Regions from separate parts of the Dongia sp. agr-C8 genome, predicted to be linked through region 2. Evidence: riboswitches for the same ligand, from Rfam matches in the RefSeq annotation. Region 2 holds a riboswitch; each other region holds the start of a gene.
The links. A riboswitch is a leader RNA that binds a small molecule or an ion and turns the genes downstream of it on or off. The one in region 2 is predicted to bind cobalamin.
Positions count from the first base shown of each region.

Region 1 (5,260 bases), on a different contig from region 2:
AACGTCGAAGGACGTCGCAAAATCCCCGCCGGGTTGCGAGACCGCGAAGCCGGTTGCGTTCAACACCAGGTCGGGCTTCGCCTCTGCAAACAAAGCGCCGATGAGATCGGCGGCGACGGCGTCTTTGAGACTGTTGACGAAGATCGGCAGGAGGTTGATGTCACGCCGGCCCAGCTCCGCGATCAGCGCGTCAATCGGCTTCAAGGTACCGGCTTGCATCAGCGCGCGGTAGAACACGATCGCCGCAACCGGCCGGCCGGCGTGCCAGTGCCGCTTGAGATCGGCCAGGCTGGTCACGGCCTCGCCCGGCCAATAGAGACCGGCTTTGAGCAGCGGCCGCGGCTCCAGCCATTCGGTAGCGCGGCCGATCAGGCCCGCCGCATGCAGCAACGCCTGCTGCGCATTCTCGATCCCGCCTTCGGTGAAGTAGCGCCAGAGCCGATGCGCTACTTGGGTGTCCAACGTGGTGAAATCGGCAAGCTCGGGATCCGGCTGATCGTCGCCTGGCAGCACCGCGAGCGGAATGTTGTTGTCGCGGCAGGTCGCGGAGATCTCTTCCAGCCCATAGGGCCAGTAGCGCCGCCCGCCGATCAGCCGCACGATCACCAGCTTGGCATGCCCGATGATGTTCTCGACATAGGCATCGACCGAGAGATGGTGCTGCAGCAGCAGCAGATTGGCGAGCCGCAGGCTCGGCTTCGGTTCCGGCAGCGCGGCATAGGCGGCGGCGAGGCAGGCGAGCTCGGTATCCGCCGCGGAGAGAATGACGATCTCACCCGGCGTCTGGCCGAGGTCGATCGCGCCTGATCCGTCGGAAATCTCGCCCGGCTTGGCCGCGAGGAGATGCATCTCAGCCCTTGACCGCCGCTTCGATCGCCGCGCGGTCGAGACCTTTGAGGCCGATCACCACCAGCCGGCCCCTGCGGGCCTCGTCCGAGCCCCAGGCGCGGTCATAGTAATGCTGGATGCGGCCGCCGACGCCTTGCAGCACCAGGCGCATGTCGCGCCCCGCCACGTCGAGGAAGCCCTTCACGCGCAGGATGTCATGGGTCGCGATCGCGGGCTTCAGGCGTGCCAGCAGCTCATCGGGTGTCTTCAAAATCGGCATGTCGATCTGGAAGCTCTCGAACTCGTCGTGGTCGTGATCCTCGCCTTCGAGCTCGTGGTGCGAGAAGCGGGTGTCGAGGTCGTCCTCCGCCGCGGCACCGAGGCCCAGCAGCACGTCGGGGTCGATCGCACCGTAGCTGGAGAGAACTAGCTTCGCCTTCCGCTTCATCTCGCGGTCGATCACGTCCTTCGCCGCCGTGCGATCGTCCGGCGACATCTGGTCGTTCTTGTTGAGGATGATGAGATCGGCGCTGTTGATCTGGTCCTCGAAGAGTTCCGCCAGCGGACTCTCGTGGTCGAAAGATTCGTCGGCGGCGCGCTGCGCCGCGACCGCTTCCGGATTGTCCGCGAAGCGGCCGGCCGCCGCGGCCGGGCCATCGACCACCGCGATCACGCCATCCACCGTCACCCGCGTCCGGACTTCCGGCCAGTTGAAGGCGCGGATCAGCGGCTTAGGCAATGCGAGGCCCGAGGTCTCGATCACGATATGCTCCGGCGGCTGCGGCCGGTCCAGGAGCGCGGTGATGGTCGGCAGGAAATCGTCGGCGACGGTGCAGCAGATGCAGCCGTTGGCCAGCTCGACGATATTCTCTTCCGGGCAATCCTCGATGCCGCAGCCCTTGACGATCTCGCCATCGACCCCGAGCTCGCCGAACTCGTTGATGATCAGCGCGATGCGCCGCCCGCGCGCATTGCGCAGCAGGTTCTGGATCAGGCTGGTCTTTCCGGCGCCGAGGAAGCCGGTCACGATGGTCGCGGGAATCTTGGTCGTCATCAGACTTCTCTTCTCACTTCAGTTTCATCGGGAGACCGGCGGTCACGAAAACGACGTGATCCGCCTTCTCCGCCAAACGTTGATGCAGGATGCCGGCGAGGTCGCGGAAGCGCCGGGCCAGCGCATTGTCCGGTACGATCCCCTGCCCGACTTCGTTCGAGACGAAGACCACCGGTCCGCCGCACTGGCCGAGCGCGGCGATCAAGCCGTCGATCTCGGCATCGACATTCCGCTCCTGCCCCAGCAGATTGCCGAGCCAGAGCGTCAGGCAATCCACCAGAACCGCCGCTCCCTGTTCCGTTTCGGCCTTCAAGGCACCGGCGAGGTCGAGCGGCTCCTCGACGGTCTTCCAATCCGAATCCCGGCGCTCGCGATGCGTCTTCACCCGCGCCGCCATCTCGTCGTCCAGCACCTCCGCGGTGGCGAGATAGGTGCGGCGCCCGGGATGGCGATCGACCAGGCCTTCGGCATAGCGGCTCTTTCCAGAGCGCGCCCCGCCCAGGACCAGGGTTACCGGCGGCAAGGGCGTGATCAGCCCGGACACGCCCAGCGACAGACTGGATGGTTGAGACTTCGACAAGGTGTTGCGCTCCTCCCGCCGAGGCGCCGACCGTTATAAAGAGCGTTCGCCGAGGTCTCCTGGCTCGACCGCCGGAACCCGCGCCTTCCCGGCCAGAACAGGGCCAGTGGCTTTCTCCGGGTCCGTTGCCCGAACGCGAAGGTCCAGGCGCAATCCTACAGTTGCGGGGGCAGCGCCGGCATCGGACCGGCTTCCCTCCCTGCGAACGGCCGGAAACTAGCAGGAAGCCCGGGGCGGTGCAGCAAAATCCGCCGTGGAGGTTAACGGGTTCAAACCGTCTCCCAGACCCGTTCCGGCGGCCGGGCGACGACCGCGCCCTTGGGCCCGACCACGATCGGCCGCTCGATCAGGACCGGGGTCTTGGCCATGGCCTTGATCAGAGCTTCATCGCTGGTCTTGTCGGTCAGTTTCAGGGCCTCGAAGGCCTCGCCTTTCTTGCGGAGAATGTCGCGCGGCCCCAGTTTCAGCTTCTTCAGCAGGGACTTGATTCCCGCTTCGTCCAGTGGGGTCTTCAGGTATTCGACCACCTTCGGCGCGTGGCCCTTTTCCTTCAGCCAGCCCAGCACCTTCTTGGAGGTGCTGCAATTCGGGTTATGGTAGATGGTGACGGCCATGGACCTTCCTCGCGCCCTTATTAAGTAGAGATCATGAAGCTGCTTTATTTCGCCTGGCTCCGCCAGAAGATCGGCAAGGCCGAAGAAACCCTCGACGTTCCCGCCCATGTGAAAGAGGTCGGGCAGCTGCTCGACTGGCTGGAGAGCCTCGGCCCCAATTACGCGACCGCGCTCAAGGAGCGCAAGGCCGTGAAGGTCGCGGTCAACCAGGACTATGTCGGCCTCAGCCATCCGGTCAAAGCCGGCGACGAGGTCGCCTTGTTCCCGCCGGTGACCGGCGGCTGAAGTCGTGACCGTCCGGGTCCAGACGCAGGATTTCGACATCGGCGCCGAGCTCCAAAAGCTCGCGGCCGGAAATCACCAGGTCGGCGGGGTCGCGAGCTTCGTCGGCCTAGTGCGCGACATCGCACCCGCAGGCTCCGGCGCCGCGAGCTCAATGACGCTTGAGCACTACCCCGGCATGACCGAGAAGCGCCTTGCCGAAATCGAGGCGGAGGCGCAGCGCCGCTGGCCCTTGTCGGCGACGCTGATCATCCACCGCTACGGGCGGCTGGAGCCGGGCGACCGGATCGTGCTGGTCGCGACCGCCTCCAGCCACCGCGAGGCGGCGCTGGAATCCTGCGCCTTCCTGATCGACTGGCTGAAGACCGAGGCACCGTTCTGGAAGCTGGAAGACGGCCCCGAAGGCGCCCGCTGGGTCGAGGCGAAGACCAGCGACGACGCCCGCAAGGCGGCCTGGCTCAAGAAGTAGCCGCCTCACAGCTTGAAATCTTCCTGACAAACCGCCAATTCTCCTATCCCTGAAACGGCCGACCGGGGCGACCGCTTCCCATGTCCGACACCATGCAGCTTTTGACGGATCCTGCCGTCATCCTCAGTTTCGTTACGCTTGCGGCCCTCGAGATCGTCCTCGGCATCGACAATCTGCTCTTCGTGCAGATCGTCGCCGGGCGCGTCTCGCCGGACAAACAGCGGCTGGCCCGGCGTCTCGGCCTTGCCTTGGCGCTGCTGACACGGTTGGCGCTGCTGGCCTCGATCTCCTGGGTAGCCGGACTGAAAGAGCCGATCCTGACCGTCGACTGGTTCGGGCCGGAGAACACGTACGACCTCTCCTGGCGCGACATCATCCTGCTGGGCGGTGGCTTGTTCCTGCTGGCGAAGTCCACCACAGAGATCCACCACAACATCGACGTCGCGCACGAGGAAGAAGGGGAGAAGAAGACCTATCTCACCCTCGCATCTGCCGTGGTGCAGATCGCGATCCTGGACATCGTCTTCTCGCTGGACAGCGTCATCACCGCGGTCGGCATGTCGGATCACCTGGAGGTGATGGTGGCCGCGGTCGTGACGGCGATGATCGTGATGATCGCGGCAGCGAATGCGGTCGGCGATTTCGTGGACAAGCATCCTTCGGTGAAGATGCTCTGCCTCGCCTTCCTGCTGCTGATCGGCGTGGCGCTGCTCGGCGAAGGCCTGCACTTCCACATCCCGAAGGGCTACCTCTACTTCGCCATCGCCTTCTCGGCCGGCGTCGAGGGATTGAACCTCTGGGCCCGCGCCCGCAAGGAAGCGGCGAAAAAGCGGGCAGCCGCCTAAAAGAAAACCCCGCTCCCTCGGCCCGAGGGAGCGGGGTTTGACTTTGTACGGACCGCTTAAGCCGCCGCGCTGTTCTGATGCGCGCGCACTTCCTTCAGATAGTCCTCGCGCAGCTGGCGGGTGACCGGGCCGACCTTGAACTTGTAGTCGCCGACCTGGCCGACGGGCGTCACTTCCGCGGCGGTGCCGACCAGGAAGACCTCCTCGGTCTTGGCAAGCTCGTCCGGCATGATCGCGCGCTCGACCACCTTCAGCTGGCGGCGGCGGGCGAGATCCATCACGGTCTGCCGGGTGATGCCGTTCAGGAAGCAGTCCGGCGTCGGCGTGTGCACTTCGCCGTTCTGCACCAGGAAGACATTGGCGCCCGTGGCCTCGGCAAGTTGTCCGCGATAGTCGATCATCATCGCGTCCTGATAGCCTTCCGCCTCGGCCTCGTGCTTCGAGATCGTGCAGATCATGTAGAGACCGGCGGCCTTGGAAGCGGTCGGTGCCGTGTTCGGCGCCGGGCGCTGGTACTTCGCCCATTTCAAGCGGATGCCCTTCTCCAGCAGCTCCGGCGAGAAATAGGCGGGCCATTGCCACATCGCG
Region 1 covers NZ_BAAGHZ010000001.1:255,784-261,043, reverse strand. Annotated here, with positions in the region: gene cobN (cobaltochelatase subunit CobN) at 1-849, opposite strand, end outside; gene cobW (cobalamin biosynthesis protein CobW) at 851-1,882, opposite strand; gene cobU (bifunctional adenosylcobinamide kinase/adenosylcobinamide-phosphate guanylyltransferase) at 1,896-2,462, opposite strand; cobalamin riboswitch at 2,515-2,659, opposite strand; gene arsC (arsenate reductase (glutaredoxin)) at 2,732-3,076, opposite strand; gene moaD (molybdopterin converting factor subunit 1) at 3,110-3,361, shown strand; gene ACYQ4T_RS01225 (molybdenum cofactor biosynthesis protein MoaE) at 3,366-3,827, shown strand; gene ACYQ4T_RS01220 (TerC family protein) at 3,908-4,672, shown strand; gene ACYQ4T_RS01215 (branched-chain amino acid aminotransferase) at 4,729-5,260, opposite strand, start outside.
Region 1: linked by a shared signal. The riboswitch ahead of cobU (bifunctional adenosylcobinamide kinase/adenosylcobinamide-phosphate guanylyltransferase) and the one ahead of ACYQ4T_RS24785 (hypothetical protein) in region 2 are both predicted to bind cobalamin.

Region 2 (5,260 bases):
CCGATCTCGGCATCGGCGACGTTTGCGTGGCCTCGATCGCCAAGGGGCCGGACCGCAATGCCGGGCGCGAGCGCTTCTTCATGCCGGGCCGCGAGCCGTTCAGCCTCGATCCCAAGAGCCCGGTACTCTACTTCCTGCAGCGCCTGCGCGACGAGGCGCACCGCTTCGTGATCGGCGCGCACCGGGCCAAGCGCTCCAAGGAGATCCGGCATTCGATACTGGACGACGTCCCGGGGATCGGCGCCAAGCGGAAGAAGGCCCTGCTGTTGCATTTCGGCTCGGCCCGGGCGGTTTCCCAGGCCGGGCTGTCGGACCTCTCGGCGGTGCCGGGGGTTTCCGAGGCGGTGGCGAAGAAGATCTACGACCACTTCCATGGCGGATAATTCGCCGCATTTCCGCCCTGTGACAGGGCGAAGCCGACCTGCTATTTTCTCCCGGAACCGAGAAGAAGACGTGCGCCAAGCACCATGACGAACATCGCCAATATCCTCACGCTGTCGCGGATCGCCGCGATCCCGCTGATCGCGGCCCTGCTGTTCTTCGACCAGCCGTGGCTGCGCTGGATCGCCTTCATCCTCTATGCGGTCGCCTGTATCACCGATTTCTTCGACGGTTATATCGCCCGGCGGATGGACCAGGTCTCGGCGCTCGGCCGCTTCCTCGACCCGATCGCCGACAAGCTGGTGGTGGCGGCGATCCTGATGTCGATGACCGCCCATGGCCAGATCTCCGGTTGGGTCGTTCTGCCGGCCCTGATCATCCTCTGCCGCGAGATCCTGGTCTCCGGCCTGCGCGAGTACCTGGCCGAGCTGAAGGTTCGCCTGCCGGTCTCGATGATGGCGAAGTGGAAGACGACGATGCAGATGGTCGCCGTCGGCTTCCTGATCGTCGGCGACGTGATGCCGGGCTGGCCGGTCCAGCTCATCGGCGAAGCCCTGATGTGGCTGGCCGCGGCGCTGACCCTGGTCACTGGCTATGATTATTTCCGGGTCGGCATCAAGCACATGGCCGAAGACGACCGCGCGGACGCGAAGAAGTGAAGGTCCTAGGCCTGGCGGGCTGGAGCGGGGCAGGCAAGACCACCCTGCTGGCCAAGCTGATCCCCGAGCTGATCCGGCGCGGCATCACCGTCTCCACCATGAAGCACGCGCATCACGCCTTCGACGTCGACACGCCGGGCAAGGACTCCTATGTCCACCGCGAGGCCGGCGCCACCGAGGTGCTGGTCGCTTCCGCCAACCGCTGGGCGCTGATGCACGAGCACCGCGGCGCGCCGGAGCCGGACTCGAGAGAACTCATGAAGCATATGAGTGAGGTCGACCTCCTGCTGGTCGAGGGCTTCAAGCGCGAAGGCCACGACAAGCTGGAGATCTGGCGCGAGGCCAACGGCAAGCCGCTGCTGGCCGCCGAAGACCCGAACATCGTCGCCGTGCTGGTGGACGGGCCGAAGCCGGAGACGAGGCTGCCGGTGATCGACCTCAACGACATCGGCGCGATCGCCGATTTCGTGATGCGGCATTGCGGCTTCGAAAAGGCGTAAGCCCCGACACCAAGTGCCGGGGCTTACCCGCGATCAGGCCGCCGGCGCGACGAACCGCTTGTAGCAGTAGCCGCTGAGCGCGCCGAGGACGGCCCAGAACAGCAGCTGGGCGATCATCGTGGCGGCGAGGAAGCGATGGGCCAAGGCTTCCGGCGCCGCCGAGGCGTATTCCTCCGGCTGCGGCGCGCCGATCGCATGCGGCACCACCATCATGGCCAAGGCGACCACGACCCAGAGCGGCTTCGGCTCCCGGACATAGAACAGCAGGCCCAGACCGCCTGCCGTCAGCACCGCGGTCGCGACCCACCAGATCTGCCGTGCCGTGAGATCCGCCACGGCGCTGCCGGGCAGCTCCGGGGGCAGGCCGATGCTGGGGGCCAGAATGAAGACCGCGAAGCCGCCGAGACCCCAATAGACGCCCTGGCGCCAATCGATCGCCCGGCCGGAGACCGCATAGACGGCGATCAGCAGCAGCGCGAAGCCGATGCCGGTCAGCAGATCGGCCAAGGCGGTGAAAGCGGTGCGTTCGAACCCGTCCCGCGGCTCCCACGCGTCGCCGTCATGCGCATGGCCCTCGGCGGCATGATTCGCGGCGGCATGATCGTGGTCCTGCGCTTCCGCCGTCGCTGCGGTATTCGCCGCGGCGCCGGCAGCGGGTGCCGGCGCCTCGGCAGCTTTCTCGAAGACCTCGGCCTGGAGGATGACGGGGACTGTCGTCACGTTGTGCACCAGCGTGACGAAGAGCCCGGACAATAGTCCGGCGCTCGCGGCTGCGATGAACAGCCGCCGAAACATCTGCATGTGACTAGCCCCTTAGTGGCAGGGGAAGCCGTTGGAATGGCGGGTATCGTGGGCCGCGTTATGCGCCGCCGCGATATGCGAGAAGCCAACGCCCCAGATCATGAACACGCCGAGGAAGGCGGCCATGCTGGCGGCGATCAGGGTCTTCGAGCGGGTCGCGGAGATCGTGGCGGTGTTGGTGCGGGTCTGCGTGGTCGTGGTCATCGAAAGTCTCCTATCTGGCGCGACATCCCCGTCGCGCGGTTGCAGGTCTCACTCCCGATGGCAGGTTTCCTGACTCGCGGGTCTCCGCCTTGCGCCGACCTTCCCGGCCCCTCTTGAATCTAAGGGTCCTCCAGTGGTCATAAGTGACGCTCGGCTCGCCGCTGACAGTTGCGGGGGCAGCCACGGCATTGGCCCCTTCTGGGTCGTCCGCACCGTGTTCCCTTTTAAGCCCCTGGACTTCATCCGTCGGGGCACCATCGCCGCGAATTATAGGGATTCGGCCTATAAAGCGTCAATCCGGCGCGAAGGCCGGAACTTGGCGCGGCAGCGACTCAATCGGTTCAGTTCGCGCCGCATTGCGGCGCCGGCGGCTCTGTTCGCGCCGCATGGCGGCGCCGGGTCCGCGGGATGGCGGCGAGGCGGGCGCGGTCGGCCCGGCCCATCTCGCCGATCAGCGCCTGGGCGAAATCGGAGAAGGGCTCGCCTTCCCCGCGCGACTGCCGCCCGATCAGCACCTGCGCGGCCAGCGCCGGGTCGATCTCCGGCGGCAGGTCGAGCACCCAGCGCAGGACGTCGAGGCGCAGTGCGCCGTTGTTCTTGGTCGATGCGGTGAACAGCGCCGCCAGGCTGTCGGCGGAACGCTCGAGCAGTGATGCGCGGATCATGGTTTCTTTCTCCGGACGCCCCGCCGGCAAGAAGGGTTGCACAGGTGATGGCAGGTCTCCTGGCTCGCGGTCTTGGCCGACATCCGCCTTCCCGAGTCTTCGCTCAGTGGCTGCGGCCCAGGTCTTGAACGCTGAGCCGCGTGGATGTTCGACGAACTGCTTACAGTTGCGGGGGCAGCCACGGCATCGCACCGTGTTCCCTATTATCCTCGCGCCAAGGTCATCCCCTTGTCGCGAGGAACCATCGGCGCTCTTGGTAGAGAGACGCGGCCTGCCGGTCAAGATGCGACTCGCGGGCCGGCTTATCAGGCGCTAGGCTGCGCGCCATGAATACCGAGGTCCGACCGATCGGCTCGCCCTGCACCGGCATCTGCACGCTCGACGACGTGAGCGGCTATTGTCTCGGCTGCGCGCGTTCGTCGGCCGAGATCGGCGAATGGTCGAAGGCGGGCAACGAGCGGAAGCGCGCGATCTGGGCCGCGCTGCCGCCGCGCATCGTGCAACTCGGCATCGCCGTCACGCGGCTCCCTTGGCTGCCCGACGAAGTTGCCGGCTTCATCGCCGACACGCTGGTCCGGCGCAGCGGCACCTGGGTGGCCGGCTGCCACGGCGCGAGCGCGGCGTTCATGTTCGACGCCGAGGAGCCGGCCGAAGTCTCGGTCGAGACCGAGCTGCGCGCGGTCACCGCGCGCGGTGCCCTGCGCTTCACGCCGCGCGGCGATCTCCGCGCGCTGCAATGGCGCGATGCAAGCGTCGCGGGCGGGGTGCGGGCGATCCTCGTCGTCATCCCGCGCCCGCGCAACGTTTCCGCGCCGGGATTGCTGCTGACCGATTGCGGTCCCGATGCGGCGGCGATCCAGCCCGCGCATCGCGGCGAGACCTTGTTCGATCTCGGCCTGGGCCGCGATCACATGCGCTTCCTCCTGCGCAGCGCCGATCCGGCGCTCGACGCGGTGCTGCGCGGTGCGACCGGGCTGCCGCCCGAGGCCGTGCTGCGGCGCTGCGGCGGAACCCTGCTGCAGCACAACCCGACCCGCGTGGTCGAAACCCCGCTCGGCCGGATCGAAGTGATGACGCCGATCCCGGCACCCGGCGGCCAGTCGCCGGACGGGCCGCATGCCCATCTGCTGCCCGGGGAGCTCGCCTTGCGGCGCGCGACGCCGGCAGAGGTCGACCTGCCCGAGGCCTATACACTCTGCGCCACCTTCTACCCGTGCAACCCGCCGCAAGACGCTCCCCGCCCCGGGGCCTGCCGCGCATGATCGCACGGTTTCGCCATCACCGGTTTGCGATCGGCCTGATCGCCGCCTATGCGCTGCTGCTGAGCACGCTGCTGCCCGCCTTCGCGGCGGTCGCCGATCCGCTGCAGGCGATGCTCGAGGCGCATCTCTGCGGGCCGAGCGGATCGCAGAACGACGAAGCGCCCGCCAGCCCGGCCGAGCATCAACAGAAATGCCAGCTCTGCGGCCCGAGCTGCGCGATGGGCGGCCATGCGCCGGTCGCGACGCTTGCCGACGGTGGAATCACCGTCGCGCCGCCGGCGACGTCGATGGCCATGCCGCAAGGGCCGGGCGACGCCGACCCTGCACCGCTTTCCCTTTATCCCTCCGACCTCTTCTCCCAAGGGCCACCGCAAGCGGCCTGATCGCCGCTTTGCTTCGTACCCTTCTTTTTTTGGAGATGAGAGATGAATCCCGAACGCACCGGGACCGCGCCCGCCATGGCGCCGTCCCTGCCTATGCTCTATCGCGCGATCTGGCGCTGGCATTTCTATGCCGGCCTCGTCGTCGTGCCCTTCCTGCTGGTCTTCGCCGTCACCGGCCTCATCATGGTCTACGGCAACTCGGTCGAGACTTTCCTCGGAAAGAAATATCACGTCGCCCCCGGCGGCGAGCGGCTGAGCATCGTCGACCAGGCGGCCGCGGCGCAGGCGGCGATCCCCGGCGGCACCACGCGGCTCTTCGTCAGCCCGGCGGAAGACACCCGTTCCAGCGTGTTCCTGGTGAATGCCGACGACAAGGACAACGTCGTCTCGCTCGATCCCCATGAC
Region 2 covers NZ_BAAGHZ010000005.1:102,185-107,444, reverse strand. Annotated here, with positions in the region: gene uvrC (excinuclease ABC subunit UvrC) at 1-383, shown strand, start outside; gene pgsA (CDP-diacylglycerol--glycerol-3-phosphate 3-phosphatidyltransferase) at 468-1,040, shown strand; gene mobB (molybdopterin-guanine dinucleotide biosynthesis protein B) at 1,037-1,540, shown strand; gene ACYQ4T_RS24795 (CbtA family protein) at 1,574-2,341, opposite strand; gene ACYQ4T_RS24790 (CbtB domain-containing protein) at 2,354-2,545, opposite strand; cobalamin riboswitch at 2,588-2,819, opposite strand; gene ACYQ4T_RS24785 (hypothetical protein) at 2,887-3,210, opposite strand; cobalamin riboswitch at 3,243-3,471, opposite strand; gene ACYQ4T_RS24780 (DUF1289 domain-containing protein) at 3,537-4,472, shown strand; gene ACYQ4T_RS24775 (hypothetical protein) at 4,469-4,855, shown strand; gene ACYQ4T_RS24770 (PepSY-associated TM helix domain-containing protein) at 4,898-5,260, shown strand, end outside.

Region 3 (5,260 bases), on a different contig from region 2:
GCCACGGCGAGCCAGCCGCTCACGGCCTGCGACCCTGGCCGTGGACCACGGCGATCGAGAAATAGGGCACGCTCTCGCCGGCATCGACCAGGCGCTGCACCTTCTGGCCAGGCATGGTGCCGCGCTCGATCAGCCAGGCTTGCTGCAGCTTGCCGGTCTGCTCCAGGGCGCGGCGCAGCTTCGGCAGGTTGCGGCCGATCTTCATCACCACCAGCGCGTCGGTATCGGCGATGCGGCGGGTGAGTTCCGCCTCGGGCAAAGTCGCCATCACCACGGTGAGCACGTCGTCACCCCAGGTGATCGGCTGGCCGGTGCTGGTCCAGCATCCCGACATGCCGGTGATGCCCGGCACAATCTCGATCTCGACCTTGCCCTGCAGCCGTGCGTGGAGATGCATGAAGGAACCGTAGAAGAAGGGATCGCCCTCGCAGAGCACGACGATGTCGGCCTCGCGCGACACGGCCGCGATCTTCGCCGACCAGTCGACGTAGAAGGCCGCCATCATCTCGTTGTACCGCGGGTCGTCGAGCGGGATCTCGGTGGTCACCGGGTATTCCATCGAATACTCGACAGCGTCGGGCGCAAGGATGCCGTCCACGATCTGCCGCGCATGGCCCAGCCGGCCTTCCTTGCAGAAATAGGCGACATGCCGCGCGGCGCGCACCAGGCGGTCGGCACGCACGCTCATCAATTCCGGATCGCCCGGGCCGAGGCCGACGCAGATCACCTTGCCCATTCTATTCCTTCCAGCTGGCGAGGGCGTTGACGGCGGCGGCGGTGATCGCCGAGCCGCCGAGGCGGCCCTTCACCACCAGCGCCGGCACCACGTCGGCCGCGATCAGCGCCGCTTTCGATTCCGCCGCGCCGACGAATCCCACCGGGCAGCCGATGATCGCCGCCGGCCGCGGGCAGGCCGGGTCTTCCAGCATGTTCAGGAGATGAAACAGCGCGGTCGGCGCATTGCCGATCGCGACCAGCGCACCCTTGAGATGCGGGCGCCAGAGTTCCAGCGCCGCGGCCGAGCGCGTGTTGCCCATGTCGCGCGCGAGGTCCGGCACGCGCGGGTCCTGCAAGGTGCAGATCACCGCGTTGTCGGCGGGCAGCCGCGCGCGGGTGATGCCTTCGGAGATCATCCGCGCGTCGCAGAGGATCGGCGCGCCGGCGGCGAGCGCCGCCCGGGCCGTCGCCGCCATGCCGGGCGTGAAGTGGACGTCGCGCTCCAACCCCACCAGCCCGGCGGCATGGATCATCCGCACGACCACCGGCTCTTCGTCCTTGGAGAAGCGCGCGAGGTCGGCTTCGGCGCGGATGGTGGCGAAGCTCTGGGCGTAGATCTTTGCTCCGTCTTTTTCGTAGGCGTGGGGCATTCAGGCTCGCAGGATTCCATGCAGCTTCAGGATGTCGTCCGGCGTCAGGCCCCGGCGTTCGGGGGGATCGCCGGGCCGACCGTAGCGGATCAGGTCGAACCGATCTGGACCGGTTGCGACAAGTGTCAGGTCGACAGCGCCGGAACTGGCGCAGCCCTTGGCGCAGCCGGAGATATGCAGGCGCGCCCCCTCCGGCAGGAACGGCGCCAGCGCCCGGGCCAGCGGCCGGGTCTCGGCGAGGCCCTGCAGGCAGGTCGGCGCCCCGGTGCAGGCCTCCAGCCGCAGCCGTGGGTCGCCGGCATCACGGATCAGGCCGGGCAGATCCGTAAGCGTCGTCGCGCCTTCGATCAGCAGCATCCGCCAGGGCGTCAGCCGCAGCGGTCCCAGCGCGGCCAGGGCGGCGAGCGTCTCCGCATCGATCCGTCCGAACTCGACCGCCACCAGCGCGCCTTGTGCACAGAGGCCGGGGCCCGGGCGCGGCGCCGGTTCGGCCGCCGGGTTTTGCCGCCAAGCCGCGGGCAGGTCAGCGCCGGCGGCGAGATGGCGGGCCATGCGGCCGCGCTGCTGCTGCACGCCGCCGCTTTCGAGGAACCAGCGCGCGAAGGCCAATGCTGTCTCCGCCGCTGCGTCGCGCGTAACCGTGCAACCGAAGGAGATGGAGTCGGCGCGGCAGATCAAGCCGTCGCGGCCCCGCTCGATGCGAATGTCCGCGGAGGTGCCCGCGAGCACCGGCCGCGGCCCGCAATCGACCGCAAAGCCGAACTTGCCGGGGAGAGTCGGCGCATCCTCGGAAGCGAGGAGCGCGGTCAGCTTGCGCGTGATGACGGCGCTGTCGTCATCCGCTGCCCAGAACGGCGTGACCACGATGTTGCGCTGCGCCTCGGCTTGGGCGGAGAGATCGATCAGGTCGAGCGCTTGCAGCGCCTCGACCAACGGACGGTGCGTTTCCGGCCTGACGCCGCGGAGCTGCAGGTTGGCGCGCGACGAGAGATCGATCTGCCCATTGCCATGCGCGGCGGCGAGGGCCGCGATCCGGCGCGCCTGTTCGGTGGTCAGGCGGCCGAGCGGCGGGCGCAGCCGCACCACCAATCCGTCGCCGGATTGCATCGGCCGCAGCGCGCCGGGACACCAACCATAGATCCGCGGATCGTTCATCGCCCTTCCGGTCGAGACGCCTTTCTTGTTTCGGCGGAAGGGGGGACGGCCGGGGGATGCGGTAAAGCATCGTCCTAAGCCGGCCGCGAAAAACCCCGTTCGCCCGTGACATCTTGCGCTGGCAGGTCTCCCGGCTTGCGGATTTCGAGCCTCGGCTCTACGGTCCCGCCGCCTTCCCGGCCGAACGGCCAGTGGCAGTGGCGGACCTCTCCGGTCACGGTCGCGGGGGCGGCTGCGCTTCGGCACCCTCGGCGCCTATCGCATTCCCTTTTCACCTGCCCCTTTCAATCGATCGGGACAGGAACCAGCGCCCGTAACTGAGGCCGGGCGGGTCGCCTTGTCAAGCGGAGGAACCGCCGCAGCTCAGACGTGGGCGAGCAGCGCGACGAGCTCGGCCTGGCGGGAGGCGCCGGTCTTCTGCAGGGCGTCTTTCAGATAGCTGCGGGCGGTGCTGGGCTGGATCTTGAGTTGCGTGGCGATCGCTTCAATATCGAAGCCTTCGGCCAGCAACGCCGCCACGTGCGCTTCCCGCTCGGTCAGGCCATAGGCGCTCCGGATCCAGGCGAGGTCGGGGCGGAGCGCCGCCGGATCGCGATCGCGCTCGATCAGCAACGCCAGCGCCGTGGCCGAGGCGAAGACATCGCGGGCCCGGCCCGGCACCGGATGGACCTGCAGCAAATAGCGCCGGCCCTCGGGATCGGTAAGCGCCGCGACCCCCAGCCGTCCCGGCCGGGAAACCGCATTGGCCACCGCGCGGTCGACCGAGAGCTGCGACACCCGATCGCCCGCCACCAGACGCCGGCGCAGGATCCGCAGCGGCGCGGCCGGATCGCCCTCGCCGGCCGATTGGCCGGGCAGCACGCGGCCCCAGGAATCCAGCTCGATGATCGCGCCGCCGCGCCGGCCGAGCATCCAAGCCATGCCGCGCGCCTCGGCGTCGAGCACGCCCTTGGCGATGCGGGCGACGGCATGGAGCTCCGGCAGTACGCTGTCGAGCAGCGCGCGCTCTTCCGGCTGAAAGGGCCCAAGCTCGACGCGCCGCTTCAGGCTCAGCTCGACATATTCATCCGGACCGGGCGCCAGCACGGTGTTGGCATGCCAGAACACGCCGTTCGGGCGTAGAAACTCCTGGTAGAACGGGTCGCGCGCCAGCTCCTCGGCGGCATAGTCGTCCTGGTCGATGCGGAAACCAACGTAATGCGTGCCGACCCGCTGATAGCGCGAGTTTGGCGGCGCGCGGCCGGCGGCGAAATCGGCAACCGCGCGCGCGGCTTCAGGGGTCACGATCGCCGTGACCATCTTGCGCGCCTCATTCCGCATCAGCACGGCGTCGCGGGCACCCGCCGCCATCGCGAAGTGCCCCAGCGCTTCTTCCCAGCCCGCCGCCAGGATCGCAGCAGAGACCAGGTCATCGACGCCCGCCCGGATGCCATCGATCGAAAGCATCGTGCGCATCTTGCGCCTCTGGAAATCAACCGGCGGCCGCACATTGCCATATGGCATGGGCAACCGCGCCCCGACCGGAGCATGGTGCCTGAGTTGCGGGATTTGCGCGACACTTTTAGTCGCGTTAACCATGGCACTGGGGTATGTGCCCGTGGAGTGTGAGGCGCCCTTTCTTCCTCTTGCCATGGTTGGGATTCGGAGAAAGGCAGCGGCCCTTTCGCCGCCTTCGCGTTCCGGGTAGAACATCCGCCACAATAAGGTCACAGGGGAAACGAACCGATGATCCGGCACACCGTCGTCTTCACCTTGAAACATCCCCGGGACTCCGCCGAGGAGAAGAAGTTCCTGGCCGATGCCATGATCCTCAGCAAGATCCCGACGGTGCGGAAATTCGAGCAGCTGAAGCAGGTGAGCCGCAAGAACGACTACAAGTTCGGCTTCTCCATGGAGTTCGAGGACCAGACCGGCTACGACACTTACGACCAGCACCCCGACCATGTCGCCTTCGTGCGTGATCGCTGGAAGAAAGAAGTGATCGACTTCCTGGAGATCGACTACACGCCCCTGTAGGGACGAGCGGCCTGCGCCAGCGGCGGTGCTTCAAAAGGCTGCACCCGTCTAAAGCTCCGCGCGGTGGTCAACCTGCGGCTTGAGCGGCGCCGAGTTGTTTCAAGTATGGCAGGATCTCGCCCAAGTTCTGCGCCGGCTGGCCGGACCCGAAGGCGAAATAGGCCTGCCTGAACATTCCATAGAGCCGGTCGTAGACCGCGCGGCGCTCGGGGCGCGGCTGGATGGTCTTGAACGGCAGGCAGAGTGCGGCCTGCGCGGCGGCGACGTCGGGATAGAAGCCGGCGGCGAGGCCGGCGAAGATGCCGGCGCCGAAGCCGGTCGGGATGCCGTCCGGCACCAGGACCGGCTTGCCGAGCACGTCGGCGTAGACCTGGTTCAGCACCGCGTTCTTCTGCGGGATGCCGCCGCCGTTGATGATGCGTTCGATCGGCACGCCGTTCTCCGCCATGCGCTCGAGGATCAGGCGGGTGTGGAAGGAGGTGCCCTCGATCGCGGCGAAGAGCTCATCCTGCGCGGTGTGCAGCAGGTTCCAGCCGAGTGTCACACCGCCCAGATCGGATTTCACCAGCACCGTGCGGTCGCCGTTGTCCCAGGTGAGGCGCAGCAGTCCCTTCCCGCCCGGGCCGTAGCGGTCGAGGTCCCTGCCGAGTTCTTCCAGCGGGACATGCGCACGCCGTGCAATGGCGTCGAAGATGTCGCCGGTCGCCGAGAGTCCAGCCTCG
Region 3 covers NZ_BAAGHZ010000001.1:597,439-602,698, reverse strand. Annotated here, with positions in the region: gene cobJ (precorrin-3B C(17)-methyltransferase) at 1-23, opposite strand, end outside; gene ACYQ4T_RS02705 (precorrin-2 C(20)-methyltransferase) at 20-736, opposite strand; gene ACYQ4T_RS02700 (precorrin-8X methylmutase) at 738-1,367, opposite strand; gene cobG (precorrin-3B synthase) at 1,368-2,522, opposite strand; cobalamin riboswitch at 2,626-2,846, opposite strand; gene ACYQ4T_RS02690 (helix-turn-helix transcriptional regulator) at 2,886-3,977, opposite strand; gene ACYQ4T_RS02685 (Dabb family protein) at 4,248-4,538, shown strand; gene ACYQ4T_RS02680 (ribulokinase) at 4,606-5,260, opposite strand, start outside.
Region 3: linked by a shared signal. The riboswitch ahead of cobG (precorrin-3B synthase) and the one ahead of ACYQ4T_RS24785 (hypothetical protein) in region 2 are both predicted to bind cobalamin.